DNA from 2 places in the Glutamicibacter sp. Je.9.36 genome. Region 2 is predicted to be linked to the other one. Evidence: riboswitches for the same ligand, from Rfam matches in the RefSeq annotation. Region 2 holds a riboswitch; the other holds the start of a gene.

Region 1 (7,099 bases), on a different contig from region 2:
AGACAGCAACCCGCAAGACCCTCAAGTTCGAGATCGTCTTGGTTCTTGCCCTGTCGTTGGGACAAAGCGCGGTCTACTCGCTGCTGAGCTTTGCCGATAAGGTCACCCGGGCACCACTGCGCGAGCAGACTACATCGCTGAACAACCCGCTGAGCACCCGCGAGTTCTTTGATTTCTCCTACCAGCTGCTGGACATTTTCTTTGCCTTGGTACCCGTCGTGCTGGCGCTCTACCTGATGAAGCGCACGACCGGACGTACCATCCGGGACATCGGCTTCGATATGCGCAAGCCGGGCAAGGACGCACTGCTCGGGGCGGGGATGTTCTTGGCCATGGGAGTGGGAACGCTGGGCGTCTATGCCGCTGGACGGGCACTGGGCGTCACCACGGCACTGTCAGCAGCGAATCTTGGCGATTATTGGTGGAGCGTCCCCGTGCTTCTGCTGTCGGCTGCACGTCATGCAGTCCTCGAAGAAGTGCTGATGCTCGGATTCCTGTTCACCTACGCCAAGAAATTGAAGCTGGGCCTGTGGAGCACCATTATTGGTTCTGCGATGATCCGAGGCAGCTACCACCTGTACCAGGGGGTGGGGCCGATGATCGGCAATATGCTCATGGGCGTCGTCTTCGGCTGGGTATACCAGAAATACGGGCGGGTGATGCCGCTGGTTATCGCGCACTTCCTGCTTGATGCCATCGGCTTCGTGGGATACGCCTTGGTCGGGCCGGCCATCGGAATCGGCCAGTAGCGCCGGTAAGCTGAGCCAATGCAGATTACCGTGCTGCGCGAAGAGGACCTTCGCCAAGCAGTTGAATTGTGGGAAGCAACTGGGCTGACTCGTCCGTGGAATGATGCACTCGCCGACGCCCGACGGGCTTTGGCTGAGCCTACTTCTACGGTGCTGGCCATCGTTGAGAACGGTCAACTCATGGCTACTGCGATGGTTGGCCATGATGGCCACCGAGGTTGGCTCTACTATGTTGCGGTGGATCCGTGCCGGCAGGGCAATGGCCTGGGAAGGGCGCTGGTGGATGCTGCTGTCCTGTGGCTGCGGGATCGCGGCGTGCCCAAGGTGCAGCTCATGGTCCGCGGGGAGAACTCTGCCGTCATCGATTTCTATGAACGGCTGGGCTTCGAAGACCAGCACGTCGTGGTCCTGGGGAAGCGCCTGGACCGGCCTTAACGAAAAGAAAGTAGGTGGGGACGCCATTGTCCCCGCCTACTTGCGTTCTCTGCGGAACTGTTTACAGCACCACGGTGCCGGACTCGGTCTCAAAGGTAACCGACATGATGCCCGGAGTGCCATTCGGCGCTTCATATTGCATGGTGACAGCGCCCAAATTGACGTTCTGCGGCTGGCCCAGCCAATCCAGCACCCGTTCACGCGAGCCGGCGATGGCGATCTGGCTGATGGCGCCGGCAGGTTCCAGCGCCTTGGACGGATGCAGCTCCTCGGATCCTTCATCCCAGGAAATCAGGTACGGGCACTGCGGATCGGCGATCAGGCCCTTGATGCCAATCTGCTGCCAGGTCAGTTCGCGGCCATCAGGGAACTTCCGGTTGCCCGGCACCGACTTGCGGCCCAAGCGGTCCTCGGCACTGGATAGATCCTCCACCGAGACGCACCAGCCCATCCAGCCGCCGCCGAGCTCCGAACGGGCGCGAACCGCCTGTCCGAAGGGTGCCTTGTCGCTGGCCGGGTGGTTCAGGACTTCAACCACCTCCAGGTACTGTCCATGCTTGAGCGGGAAGATGACATTGCGTGTTCCGAATCGTGGATGCACGCCGCCCTTGACGAATTCCAGTCCAAGGGACTCGGAGATTCTTTCAGCGGTTGGCAACAGCCCGTCCGGGCCGCATGCGTAACTTACGTGATCTAGCCTCATCATGTGCCCATCATGGCAACATGTGATGCCAGTCTCTACTTAGGCAAACCTAAGTGCCGTGATGCTATCGAATACTCTGCGATGAACCTGCACTATTCGTGAAATATGACCGATTGAGTCCAATGACTGGCCCTTGCGTTGCAAAGATCTTCGGTTTTCGGGCAAACTGGTACCAGGTCATGAGTCCCAGTAACAAGCCCCGGCTTACTGGGCGGCAACCCTCCAACCGCGGTGGGGTGCCCCGGGTGAAGACCTGGCCCTTGAACGCACAAGGCATCAAGGACAAGCGCGGGTTACCCCTGGAAGTCGTCACGATATGGTGCTTCCTGTCGGTGTCTTTTCAGTGGCGTACCCCCATAGTCATGAAACGCTATTTGGAGGAAACCATGAGCAATAACTGGTCATTTGAAACCCGTCAGATCCACTCCGGCCAGACCCCGGATCCGACGACCGGAGCACGGGCTCTCCCGATTTTCCAAACCACCTCTTTCGTCTTCCCTAGCGCCCAGAGCGCTGCTGCACGTTTCGCGCTGCAGGAACTGGAGCCGATCTACACCCGTATCGGCAATCCGACCACCGACGCGGTGGAAACCCGCATCGCTGACCTGGAGGGCGGCGTTGGAGCACTGCTGCTCTCCTCGGGACAGGCTGCCACCACTTTCGCCATCTTGAATTTGGCCGAAGCCGGCGACCACCTGGTGGCCAGCCCCAGCCTGTATGGCGGAACCCAGAACCTGCTCAAGCACACGCTCAAGCGCCTGGGCATCGAGGTCACCTTCGTTGCCGACCCGGACAACCTGGATGATTGGCGTGCCGCGGTGCGTCCGAACACCAAGGCCTTCTTCGGGGAAACCATCTCCAATCCGCGACAGGACGTCCTGGACATCGAGGGCATCTCGGCGATCGCCCACGAAGCTGGCGTGCCGCTGCTGGTGGACAACACCCTGGCCACCCCGTACCTGATCCGCCCGATCGAGTGGGGCGCGGATATCGTGATCCATTCGGCCACCAAGTTCCTCGGCGGACACGGCAATGCCATTGCCGGTGTCATCGTGGACTCGGGCAACTTCGATTTCGCCAAGGACGCCGACCGCTTCCCGGGCTTCAACACCCCGGACGAGTCCTACAACGGCCTGGTCTTCGCCCGCGACCTGGGTGTCAACGGCATCCTGGGCGCCAATCTGGCCTACATCCTCAAGGCCCGCGTGCAGTTGCTGCGCGATTTGGGTTCTTCGGTTGCGCCGTTCAACGCGTTCTTGATCGCACAGGGCCTGGAAACCTTGTCGCTGCGCATTGAACGCCACGGCCAGAATGCCGTAGAAGTTGCCACCTGGCTCGAAGCCCGCGAGGAAGTGCAGAAGGTCGCCTACGCAGGCCTGAAGTCCTCGCCTTGGCATGAGCGTGCGCAGAAGTACAGCGATCAGGGCGCCGGCTCGATCATCGCGTTCGAACTGGAGGGCGGTTCGGAAGCCGGCCAGGCCTTCGTGGACGCACTGGTATTGCACTCCAATGTCGCGAACATCGGCGACGTGCGCTCATTGGTCATCCACCCGGCCTCCACCACCCATGCCCAGCTCTCCGAAGCTGAGCAGGTTGCGGCCGGCGTGAGCCCGGGACTGGTGCGGCTGAGCGTCGGACTGGAGAATATCAAGGATATTCTGGCCGATCTGGAATTGGGCTTCCAAGCTGTTGCAGCCCTCGAGAACAAGGAACTGCAGGAAACCCTCTAGGCATGGCATCCATTGTGACTACTGAAGATACTCTGCGCGCCGAAGAGCTCGCCGGCGGACAAGACGGCATTTTGCGCCGTAAGTCCGTGGGGGAGCACCACTTCGAATTCGGTGGATTCCTTCCGGACGTGGTGCTGGCCTATGAAACGTGGGGGACGCTAGCAGCTGATGGCTCCAACGCGGTGCTGGTGATGCATGCGCTCACCGGTGACGCCCACGTTGCGCAAGGCGATTCGCAAAGCGCCGGCTGGTGGGAAGAGCTCGTAGGCCCCGGCGCCACGGTTGACACCAATGAGTACTTTGTCGTGTCCATCAACATGGTGGGTGGTTGCAATGGTTCCACCGGCCCCTCGTCCTTGGGCGACCAGGGCCTGCCCTACGGTTCGAGCTTTCCCTTCGTCACCATCAAGGACTCGGTGCGCCTTGAAGCGCGGCTGGCCAAGCAACTGGGAATCGATTCCTGGCATGCGGTCATTGGCGGTTCGATGGGCGGTGCGCGCGCGTTGGAATACGCCGTCGAGTTCCCCGACCAGGTCAAGAATCTCGTAGTGATGGCCTCGAGCGCGCAGGCGACTGCCGAGCAAATTGCCTTTGCGCAGGTGCAAACCCAATCCATCCGGTTGGATCCGCACTTCTGCAATGGCGACTACTACGGCAACGATGCGCGCCCGGACGCCGGTCTTGGCTTGGCTCGCCGCCTGGCCCACATCACCTATCGTTCCGAAGCCGAGCTTGAAACCCGTTTCTCGCGCAACCCGCAGGATGGCGAGAAGCCAACGGGTCTGCTCGACGGACCTCGCGGGCGGTACCAGGTGGAAAGCTATCTTGACCATCAGGCCAGCAAGCTGGTGAATCGTTTCGACGCCAACAGCTACCTGGTGCTCACCGAGGCGCTGATGAGCCATGATGTGGCTCGCGGCCATGAATCCCTGGAAGCCGCCTTGGCGCGACTGGCGAAGGTCAACGTGGTGGTTGCCGCGGTAACCACTGACCGGTTGTACTTTCCTGAGCAGTCAGTGAAGCTGGCCTCGTCGCTGGCCAAGCCAAAACCGGTGCATTACATTGATTCGCCGATTGGCCACGATGGATTCCTGACCGACGCCACGCAGCTCGACGGCGTGCTTCGGACCTTGGTGTTCGGAGACTGAGCCCCGGAAAGGGCTCGGGAAGATTTCAAAGCCTGAAGCAGTTCCGCCAGTAATCGGTGGAACTGCTTCAGGCTTTTCATGCCTACTTGGCGCTGTCGCCGGCGCCGAGCGAGTCGTTTGGCTTGGTCTGCGCAAACGGCGCGGCGGAGGGCCGCTTCGGGGTGATGCCGTCGCCGGAGGACTGGTGGCGCAGGCGGCGCAATACCCAGGGCGCAAGATGCTCGCGCGCCCACTGCAGATCCTCCTTGCGGGCTTCCCGCCAGCTGCGTTCATCCACGGCCGGAACGATTTCGGTATCCAGCGGATGCGCGACGTTCAGCGAGTCCAGTGCCATGGCGGCAATTCGCTGGTGCCCGGCGGGGGAGAAATGCAGGCGATCCGGTGCCCACATCTGGGATTGGTGCAACTCCTGCAAGGCCCACATGTCCGCCACGATGGCGTCGTGGCGGGCGGCTACGGTGCGCACGTTTTCGTTGTAGATTGCCACCTTGCCTCGGATGCTTCCCAAAACCGGGGTATCGCGAATATCGGGCCCGGTGAAGAGCAAGAGCGTGGCGCCCGTATCGGTGAGCTTGGCTACCGCATTGTCGAGGATGTCTGCAATCTTGTCTGGATCCCCGCCCGGGCGCAGGACGTCGTTGCCGCCTGCGCAGAGCGAGATCAGATCAGGCTTCAGGTCAATGCAGGGATCGAGCTGTTCGGCAACGATCTGGCCAATCAGCCGGCCTCGAATGGCGAGATTGGCATACGAGAAGTCCGGGACGGTGCGGCTGAGCTCATGGGCCAAGCGGTCGGCCCAGCCAAGGTGGCGGCCGGTGCTCGACGGGTCGGGGTCGCCGATGCCCTCGGTGAACGAGTCCCCAATGGCGACATAGCGGCGCCACGGATGCAGTGGGGCATTGGCGGATGTTGATGGTTCAGAAGCAGAATCGTTTGGCACGAATCTATTGTTACCAAAGGGTAACTTATAGTCAATCATTCCCGAGGATGATTCCACGAGCCGCCGTGCTAATCGCTCAAAGCGTCCCGGCGCGCCTGCAAGTACTCGTCGCGGGTAATGATACCGCGCGAGTGCAGCGAATCGAGTTCGGCAAGCTTGTCTTCAAGGGATTTTTCCGGCGCCAGCATAGCTGAATTAGCGGCTCTTGCCATCAGTTCGGTTTCCAGGGTCAGCGGATCAAAACCGGCGCTCTTGGCTTTGCGGTAATTGCGCACCGCTACGAAGATGATCAATCCGATAACGGCGATAAAGAGCATGGCGAACAAGGGAGTGCCGACTGAAAATACGGTGTCCACGTTATCGAATAGGGGCGAAGCGCTTCCCGGGTCCGGTTCGATGTACCCGAAACTATCGAGATCCTCTTGCAGCTGCCCCGGAATATCTTCGCTGTATTCAATTTCGCCCATGGCGCCTATTCCTATCTCTGTCGCTGTCGCTGCCTCGTCCGGCGAGAGCCGCATTCCGGAGGACTGTGAGGCCGTTGGTCCAGTTGAACACGAAAAGCTTGGAAAGCTAGGCAATTTTTTGAAGATTTATAATCTTGTAACATGTCAACTGGATTTCCAGGCCTTGGAAGACCTTGGTTCCAGGATAGTGCCGGCCAACGCCTTCAGCAGATTCGACGGTGATTACGGGGAAGTTCTGCTGCACCCGGGCGCTGCCATCGCCGGTGGACGGGGAATTGATGGAATCGGGCCGCGGAAGCGCTGAGCTAGCTGTAGTTCCCTGCGGGGTCCTGTTCGATAGTCTTGGGGAACTATGACTATCCCGGATCAGGCTCCAGTGGCCATCATCTCCCGTAACGACGAATCCCGCCTTGGAACTCCGCTGCTGGTGTTCCTGCACGGCTATGGCTCGAATGAACAAGACCTCATGGGGCTCTCGCAGCATCTGCCCGAAGAGTTCACTTACCTCTCGGTGCGCGCACCGCTGCAAGCAGGCCCGGGGTACAGCTGGTTCCCGCTGACCCAGGACATCGACTACTCCATCGAGTCGGTGGCACGCAGCGTCGAAGCGCTATGGGCATTGCTGGAACCGCTGGCAAAGCAGCACTCCTCGATCACCCTGCTCGGTTTCTCCCAGGGCATGGCCATGGCCACTTCATTGGCACGCTACCAGCCCGATTCCATTGAAGCCGTCGTCGGGCTCTCGGGCTTCGCCGTGGATCCCGGGCCCTTGGATATATTCGACGACGCGAAGCTGGCAGAAAAGCCGCTGCCGCTGTTCTGGGGCCGCGACCTGGCTGACCCGGTGATCACCCGGGACAAAATCGAATACACCCTGGGATGGGTTCCGGGGCACACCGAATTGGCCAGCGAAACCTACCGGCAGAT
Region 2 (7,099 bases):
CTCAAGAAGGTTGCCGGTTGGTCCGTAGGCATGCTGCTGGTGCTGTGCTGCTTGGTTTACCTGCAGTCCACCCCGGTTCTGTCCTGGATGCTGCCTTAGCCGTGAACGGCTAAAATAGATCCGATGCCAGTAAACCCAGCTCCGCGTGCGTACCAGATTGTTCTCCAAGCAATTGAAGAGGATCTGCGCAAGGAGAAGCTCTCCGTTGGAGACCAGCTTCCCGGCGAGCGTGCGCTCGCGGAGCAGCATGGGATCTCGCGGGCCTCGGTCCGCGATGCCATCCGCATCCTTGATGTGATGGGCATTATCAAGACTTCAACCGGCTCCGGGCCCAACTCCGGAGCGGTGATCATCTCCAACCCCTCGGCTGGCATTTCGCAGGCATTGCGCCTGCATCTGGCGGCCAAGGGGATCAACGTCCGCGAGATCGTCGAATCCCGTATCCTGCTGGAAACCTGGGCAGCGCAAATGACGCCGCGCGATCCAATCCATGCCCAGCAGGTCATTGACCGCACCGCGGTGCTGATCATGCGCATGGACGACGCGCAGCTCTCGCGCGAGGCCTTCCACCGCATTGATGCCGAGTTCCATGTGCTCCTGGCCTCCATGGCCGGCAACGCGGTAGTGGAATCGATGATGGAATCGCTGCGCAACTCGATCAGCGACTATGTCTCCGAATCGGTGCCCAGCGACGAGGCCTGGCAGCCGGTGGTGCGCGTCCTGCGCCGCCAGCACAAGGCCATCCACCACGCATTCGCGACGAACCAGCGCGAACGGGCGGCCCAGCTGCTCGAAGAGCACATCAACTGGTTCTACTCGCAGACCCGCTAGATCCGGCAGGATAGTTTCAAATAAATAAGTCGGACTTTATTGCCCCTCGCGCCTCTTATATCTGATATGTTTTGGGGAAGCGACGGGGCTGATTTTTCGGATTAAACAGCTGGTTCATACCGCTGATGTGTTCCCGTCGATGTACCATCGACACTTCATGCGAGGGAATTCATGAGCCAACTTTTTGACCTGTCCGGACGCCTGGCCCTGGTCACCGGATCCTCCCGCGGCATTGGCCGCGAACTTGCCAGCGCCTTGGCGGATGCCGGTGCCACCATCATCCTTCACGGCCGGGATGCGCAACGCCTGGCCGAAACTGCCGCCGAATTCGGTACCCGCTATGGCACCGAAAGAATCCATAGCGCCTGTTTCGATGTCACCGATGATGCCGCCGTGCGCGAGAACATCGCAGCCATTGAAAAGAACATCGGCCCCATCCGCATTTTGGTGAACAACGCGGGTATCCAGCACCGCGTGCCCATGCTGGATCTGGAGGTGGCTGACTGGCAGCGCGTGATCGACACGAACCTCACCAGCGCGTTCCTGGTAGGCCGAGAAGTCGCACGCTCCATGGTGCAGCGTGGCGAAGGCAAGATCATCAACATCTGCTCGGTGCAAACCGACCTGGCCCGCCCCACCATCTCCGCCTACACCGCGGCCAAGGGCGGCCTGCGCAATCTCACCCGCGCCATGACCGCCGAATGGGCTGGTTCGGGACTGCAGATCAACGGCATCGCACCGGGCTACATCCACACCGAAATGACACAGAATCTGGTGGATGACGAAAAATTCAACTCCTGGATTCTGGGCCGCACCCCGGCTGCCCGTTGGGGAACTGTCGAGGATCTGGCCGGACCAGCAGTCTGGTTGGCCTCGGATGGATCGAATTACGTGAACGGGCAGACCATTTTCATCGACGGAGGCATGAGCGTTGTCGTCTAATTCCCTCGCCACCAGCACGTTGGCCGTCGTAGCCCATGCAGCCGGTGATTTGCGTATTGAACAAATCGAGCTGGCAGCGCCGCGAGCAGATGAAGCACGCGTTGCCATCGCTTACGGCGGTATTTGCGGATCAGACTTGCATTACTGGAGCCACGGCGCCGCCGGGGAATCGATCCTCAAGGCTCCAATGGTTCTCGGGCATGAAATCGTCGGGACCGTCATGCAGGCCGCCGCTGACGGCAGCGGGCCGGCATCCGGAACCAAAGTCGCCGTGCACCCGGCAACACCAGGCGAGACCGGGGAACCCTACCCGGCCGACCGCCCGAATCTTTCCCCGGGGTGCACCTATCTGGGCTCGGCCGCCCGCTACCCGCACACCGAGGGCGCATTCGCCCGCGAAGTGAACCTGCCATCACGCATGCTGCGTGAGCTGCCTGCTGGCTTAGCACTGCGTGATGCGGCACTGGCAGAACCGGCTGCGGTTGCTTGGCATGCGGTGTCGCGCGCCGGTGAAGTCGCCGGCAAGAAGGCGCTGGTTATTGGTGCTGGACCGATCGGAGCTCTCGCCATAGCAGTGCTCAAGCGTGCCGGAGCCAAAGAAATCATCGCAGTGGACATGCACGACAAGCCGTTGGAAATCGCCAGGAAACTCGGTGCCACTTCAACCTTGCGAGCCGATGACCAGGAAGCTCTTGCCCAGGTGGGCGCGGACGTGGTCATCGAGGCCAGCGGTAATTACCGCGGGTTGGCCTCCGCAGTGCGCGGTGCCGTGCGCGGCGGTCGAGTGGTCATGGTCGGGTTGCTGCCCTCAGGAGAACAGCCAGCACTCATTTCGCTGGCTATTACCCGCGAGCTGGAACTGGTTGGTTCCTTCCGCTTCAACGACGAAATCGACCAGGTGCTCGCTGCCCTGGCCGACGGATCGCTGCAGGTTTCCGACGCGGTAACCCACGAGTTCGCGGTCGCCGATGCGCTTGAAGCCTTCGAAACGGCCAAGGATTCGGCTCGCTCCGGCAAAGTCCTGCTGAACTTCCTGGGGCAGTAGTTGGCTTCAGCTAGAGGTGCACCGCGGCGGCCCCTGAAGTCGGGGGCCGCCGCGGTGCTTTTTGGTTCAGCGAACTCTAGTTGGTCTCTGCGATGCTTACCGCGGTTGTCACGGGCACCGGATTGGCGAAGAGGTCCAGCACCGGGCAGTGGGCATCCACTGCGCGGCGCAGTTCTTCATAGCGTTCAGCTGATTCCGGTCCGGCAATCCGGATGTCCAGATACACCGACGAGAAGCCGGGGCGGATGGTCTGGTCGATGCCGAAGAGTCCGCGGACATCGAGGTGGCCATTGGCCTGGATCTTCACGTCGTCCACCTGGATGCCGAGATTCTGCGCGTACAAGCGGTAGACCACAACCTGGCAGGAGATGAGCGCTCCGAGCGCGTATTCCACGGGGCTTGCGGCCAGGTCGCTGCCACCCAGGGCAGCCGGTTCGTCGACCTGGAAGGTGTGCTTGCCCGAGACAATGTTGCTGGCTACAGAATCGAAGCCTTCGCCCTCGACGGTGAAGGTCAATTGGGCACTTTGCGGGGCAGCCGAGATTCGTTCGCCCCAGCCCCTGCCTGCTTCCTGCAGGCGCTGTGCGCGGTCTTCGGATACGGTCGGGGCAGATGCTGCATTAGTCATGGGGAATTGATCCCCTTTCTGGCGCAAGGGGCGCCATCGCTTACGCATCTTGGCGTTCAAGATGCGTCGAATCTTCACCTGGGGCACCCCGCACAATGACGCAGGAGGGTTGCCGTCCACTCAGCCAGGGCTCAAAGAGTGGAACTCGTGATTCAGTGATTCTTTTCTATCGGTTGCAGGGCCCGCGGGTAAATGGCAGAAGTAACTTTTCGTCACCGGGCATCTTGGTTGCCGGCTCGCTAAGATGGAATCTAGCTCTCGGGCGCCCACTGCACGAACAATGAACGGCGAGTATGGAATTCCAGCTGACACTTTCTGCGGCCCAGACCTTGGTGACCGAATCCGAATACAACCTGGGCCAGTTCCTGTGTGATTCCGGAAAAGTGCAGATCGCCAACCGGGTAATGCAACCGGGATCTACCCGCATTTCCGGTGTGGTGCTGCGCGAATCGGTGATGGCCCAATTGGAAATCACCGAGGGCAATATCAGCTTCACCAGCTTCTGCGGCAAGCATCCGGGGGTTCAGTCCTGTGAAGATGTGGCCGCCTTGCTCATTGAGGTCACCACCGAAGAAGACCAGGGCTTCTTCGTCTCCGACTCCGGGGTGGATCCCCACGCATGGAAACGCAATAGCAAGCCGCAGTGGGAACGTACCCTTGACCGTCTGCTTCCAGTCATTTCCGATGAGCCGCTGGCTGCCGAAGAACCGCTGGGATTGATCCTGAAGGTGGTCAGTGAACCCCGTTATGGCGGCGAGGACGCACTGACCTTGCAGGCACGCCCGGCCCGTCAGGGCACCAAGAGCCCTTGGATCCAAACCGGGATCAGCTGGCGCAATGTTGCCTTTGATGCGCGCTTCTCCAAGAAGCAGCGTCGTGCGGTCGTTGAGCTGGACCGGTTGCGTGAACACGTTGAACACGATACTTATCGCCATTCGTGGGATCCCAAGGAGTGGATCTCCTTGATGGATCTTCCAGGCCAGGACCTGCTGGATGCGTTCGAAGCCCTGCATGAAGCTGGAGTGCAGATCGTCAACGGCGGTTCTACGGCCAAGGCCCCGGTGGAGTTCAGCGAGCAACCAGCCATGGCACACGTGGATGTGCGTCGCGGTGAACATGGCCTGAGCATGGAGGGGAAGCTGCGCGGGCCGAGCGAAGAGCACGTCTACCTCTTGCCGATAGGCACGCCGCCGACCTTGTTGGCTTACGCATCCAGCCCCTTGCCCAAGGCCAGGGAAATCGGTTTGGCCCGGTTCGCTGAACCGGTCACGAAGGAACTGGCAACATTTATTGAATCCGGTGCGCAATCCATCCCGCAGGAAGGCGTTGAGCTTTTCGAGCGCCAGCACCTGGACCGATTGCGCCTGATGGCACCGTTGAAGAGCGAGGATGACAGCTACAGCATCCCTGTTCCAGCACGCCCCAGCCTCAAGCTGTCCCTGGAGAGCATCCGAACTCCGCTGACCGTGAGCTATTCCTGGGAGTACGCCTCCGCGGGCCCCCGCCAGTATGCCGTGGAAAAGGAAATTGCAGCTTCGGTGCAGGATAAGCTCGGCGCGCAGGCTTTCTTGGGGCAACTGACCTCTTCAGGAATATTCCCGCCGAAGGAATTCAGCACGTCCGAATCCATTGAATTCTTGGTCTACGCATTGCCGCTGTTGGCAGAGCATCCCGATGTGGTCGTTGAAGAGCAGAACAGGCTGCCGAAGTACCGGATCAGCCACGCGCCGGCCACTGTCAGTGTCGAAGCCGGCGAAAGCACGGGGGACTGGTTCGACTTGTCTGTGGAAGTGCTCCTGGACGAGACCAAGGTCCCTTTCCCACTGCTGCTGGAGGCCTTGACCAAGCAAGATGAGTACCTCGTTCTCGATGACCTTACGGTGATCCCGATTGATGGTGCAGATTTCACGCAGCTGCGCCAGCTGATATCCGAGACCGGGGAGCTGGGCACGGTGCAAGGCGATACGATCCGCATCCACAAGTTGAGCATCGACTGGTGGCAAGAACTGGTGGATCTGGGCATTATCGAAGCCCAGCACAACCAGTGGCTGCAGACCATGAAGGAGCTGCAAAGCGGCGAAGAAATGCAGCCGGTCCAACTAGCGGAAACCTTCGACGCTGAACTGCGCCCATATCAGGGACACGGCCTTTCCTGGCTCAACTTCTTGCGTACCCATGATCTCGGTGGCGTCCTTGCCGACGATATGGGTCTGGGCAAGACCGTCCAGCTGCTGGCTTGCCTTGAACAAGCGCGCGTCGAGGATCCTGCCCAGAAATTCTTGGTGCTGGCTCCTACCTCGGTGGTGGGCAACTGGATCAATGAGGCGCAGCGGTTTGCGCCGCAGATGAGCGTCACCGGCATCACTTCAACAGCCAGAAAGAGCGGCCAAAGCATGGCTGCGCAGATCGGTGATGCCCAGCTGGTAGTTACCAGCTACACGATCTTCCGCCTGGCCTATGAGGATTTTGAAGCCGCCGGCTTCAACGTCATGATCATGGACGAGGCCCAGCAACTGAAGAACCATGCCTCCAAAGGCTATAAGCAGGCCCGGCAGCTGCCTGTGCCGTGCAAATTCGTGGTCACTGGCACTCCCATGGAAAACAACCTTCTGGAACTGTGGGCGTTGGTCTCACTGGCTGCACCAGGCCTGCTGGGCGGTGCGAAGTCCTTCAAGGACAACTACCAGAAGCCAATTGCCGATGGAGACCAGGAGCGCCTGGAGCGACTGAAGAGCCGACTGCGTCCGTTCGTGCTGCGCCGTACCAAGGAACAGGTCGTTCCAGAGCTGCCGGCGAAGACCGAGCAGGTTCTGGAAGTCGAACTGGAGCCGGGGCACCGCAAAGCCTATGACCGCCGCTTCCAGCGTGTGCGGCAAGAAGTCCTGGGCCTGGTTGACGACGTTGATTCGAATCGCTTCCAGATTCTCCAATCGCTGACCTTGCTGCGCCAGCTGGCCTTGGATCCGTCCTTGGTAGGCGAGGGCGATGCCCCGAGCGTGAAGCTGGAAATGCTGCGCGAACTCATGGGGGACGCGGTTTCTGAAGGGCATAAGATTCTGGTCTTCAGCCAATTCACCAGCTTCTTGGCCAAGGCGCGCGACGTCGCAGAAGAGCTGGGCATCGAGCACGGATACCTTGACGGATCCACCACTGGCCTTCGGCGCAAGGAACTGATTGACGGTTTCAGCGAAGGAGATTTCCCGGTCTTCTTCATCTCGCTGAAGTCCGGCGGCTTCGGCATTAATCTCACTTCCGCCGACTACTGCATCTTGCTGGACCCATGGTGGAACCCGCAGGCTGAAGCCCAGGCTATTGACCGGGCCCATCGCATTGGGCAAACTCGTCCGGTCTATGTGTATCGCTTGGTGGCAAAGGACACCATCGAATCCAAGGTGCTCGCGCTGCAGGCCAAGAAGACGCAGCTGTTCAATGATGTCCTGGGAGAGACTGCCCAAGCCGCGCAGAGTGCGGCGTTAAGTGCCGATGATTTCCTGGCGCTGATGGAATGAGCCTAAAAAGCTGAAGCCTTGGAAACCACAAGGTCTCCAAGGCTTCAGCTGATGATCGGGAACTAGAGAATCTGTTCAAAGCTGTCGTTGAGGCGGTGCAGGAGATCTCCAAAATTCTTCAGTTCGGAGGCTTCCCATTCCTTG

Evidence for each region. Region 2 has a riboswitch for S-adenosylmethionine ahead of AAZQ98_RS00840 (OsmC family protein). Riboswitches for the same ligand answer to the same signal wherever they lie in the genome.
Region 1: linked by a shared signal. The riboswitch ahead of AAZQ98_RS09545 (bifunctional o-acetylhomoserine/o-acetylserine sulfhydrylase) and the one ahead of AAZQ98_RS00840 (OsmC family protein) in region 2 are both predicted to bind S-adenosylmethionine.

The regions. Positions count from the first base shown of each region.
Region 1 covers NZ_JBCPSN010000003.1:259,765-266,863, reverse strand. Annotated here, with positions in the region: gene AAZQ98_RS09560 (CPBP family intramembrane glutamic endopeptidase) at 1-749, shown strand, start outside; gene AAZQ98_RS09555 (GNAT family acetyltransferase) at 768-1,184, shown strand; gene AAZQ98_RS09550 (VOC family protein) at 1,246-1,890, opposite strand; SAM riboswitch class IV at 2,063-2,182, shown strand; gene AAZQ98_RS09545 (bifunctional o-acetylhomoserine/o-acetylserine sulfhydrylase) at 2,274-3,617, shown strand; gene metX (homoserine O-acetyltransferase MetX) at 3,620-4,765, shown strand; gene AAZQ98_RS09535 (SGNH/GDSL hydrolase family protein) at 4,848-5,705, opposite strand; gene AAZQ98_RS09530 (SHOCT domain-containing protein) at 5,774-6,172, opposite strand; gene AAZQ98_RS09525 (alpha/beta hydrolase) at 6,525-7,099, shown strand, end outside.
Region 2 covers NZ_JBCPSN010000001.1:179,547-186,645, reverse strand. Annotated here, with positions in the region: gene AAZQ98_RS00860 (L-lactate permease) at 1-99, shown strand, start outside; gene AAZQ98_RS00855 (FadR/GntR family transcriptional regulator) at 124-831, shown strand; gene AAZQ98_RS00850 (SDR family oxidoreductase) at 1,003-1,773, shown strand; gene AAZQ98_RS00845 (L-idonate 5-dehydrogenase) at 1,763-2,818, shown strand; gene AAZQ98_RS00840 (OsmC family protein) at 2,895-3,446, opposite strand; SAM riboswitch class IV at 3,478-3,599, opposite strand; gene AAZQ98_RS00835 (DEAD/DEAH box helicase) at 3,740-6,955, shown strand; gene AAZQ98_RS00830 (MarR family winged helix-turn-helix transcriptional regulator) at 7,018-7,099, opposite strand, start outside.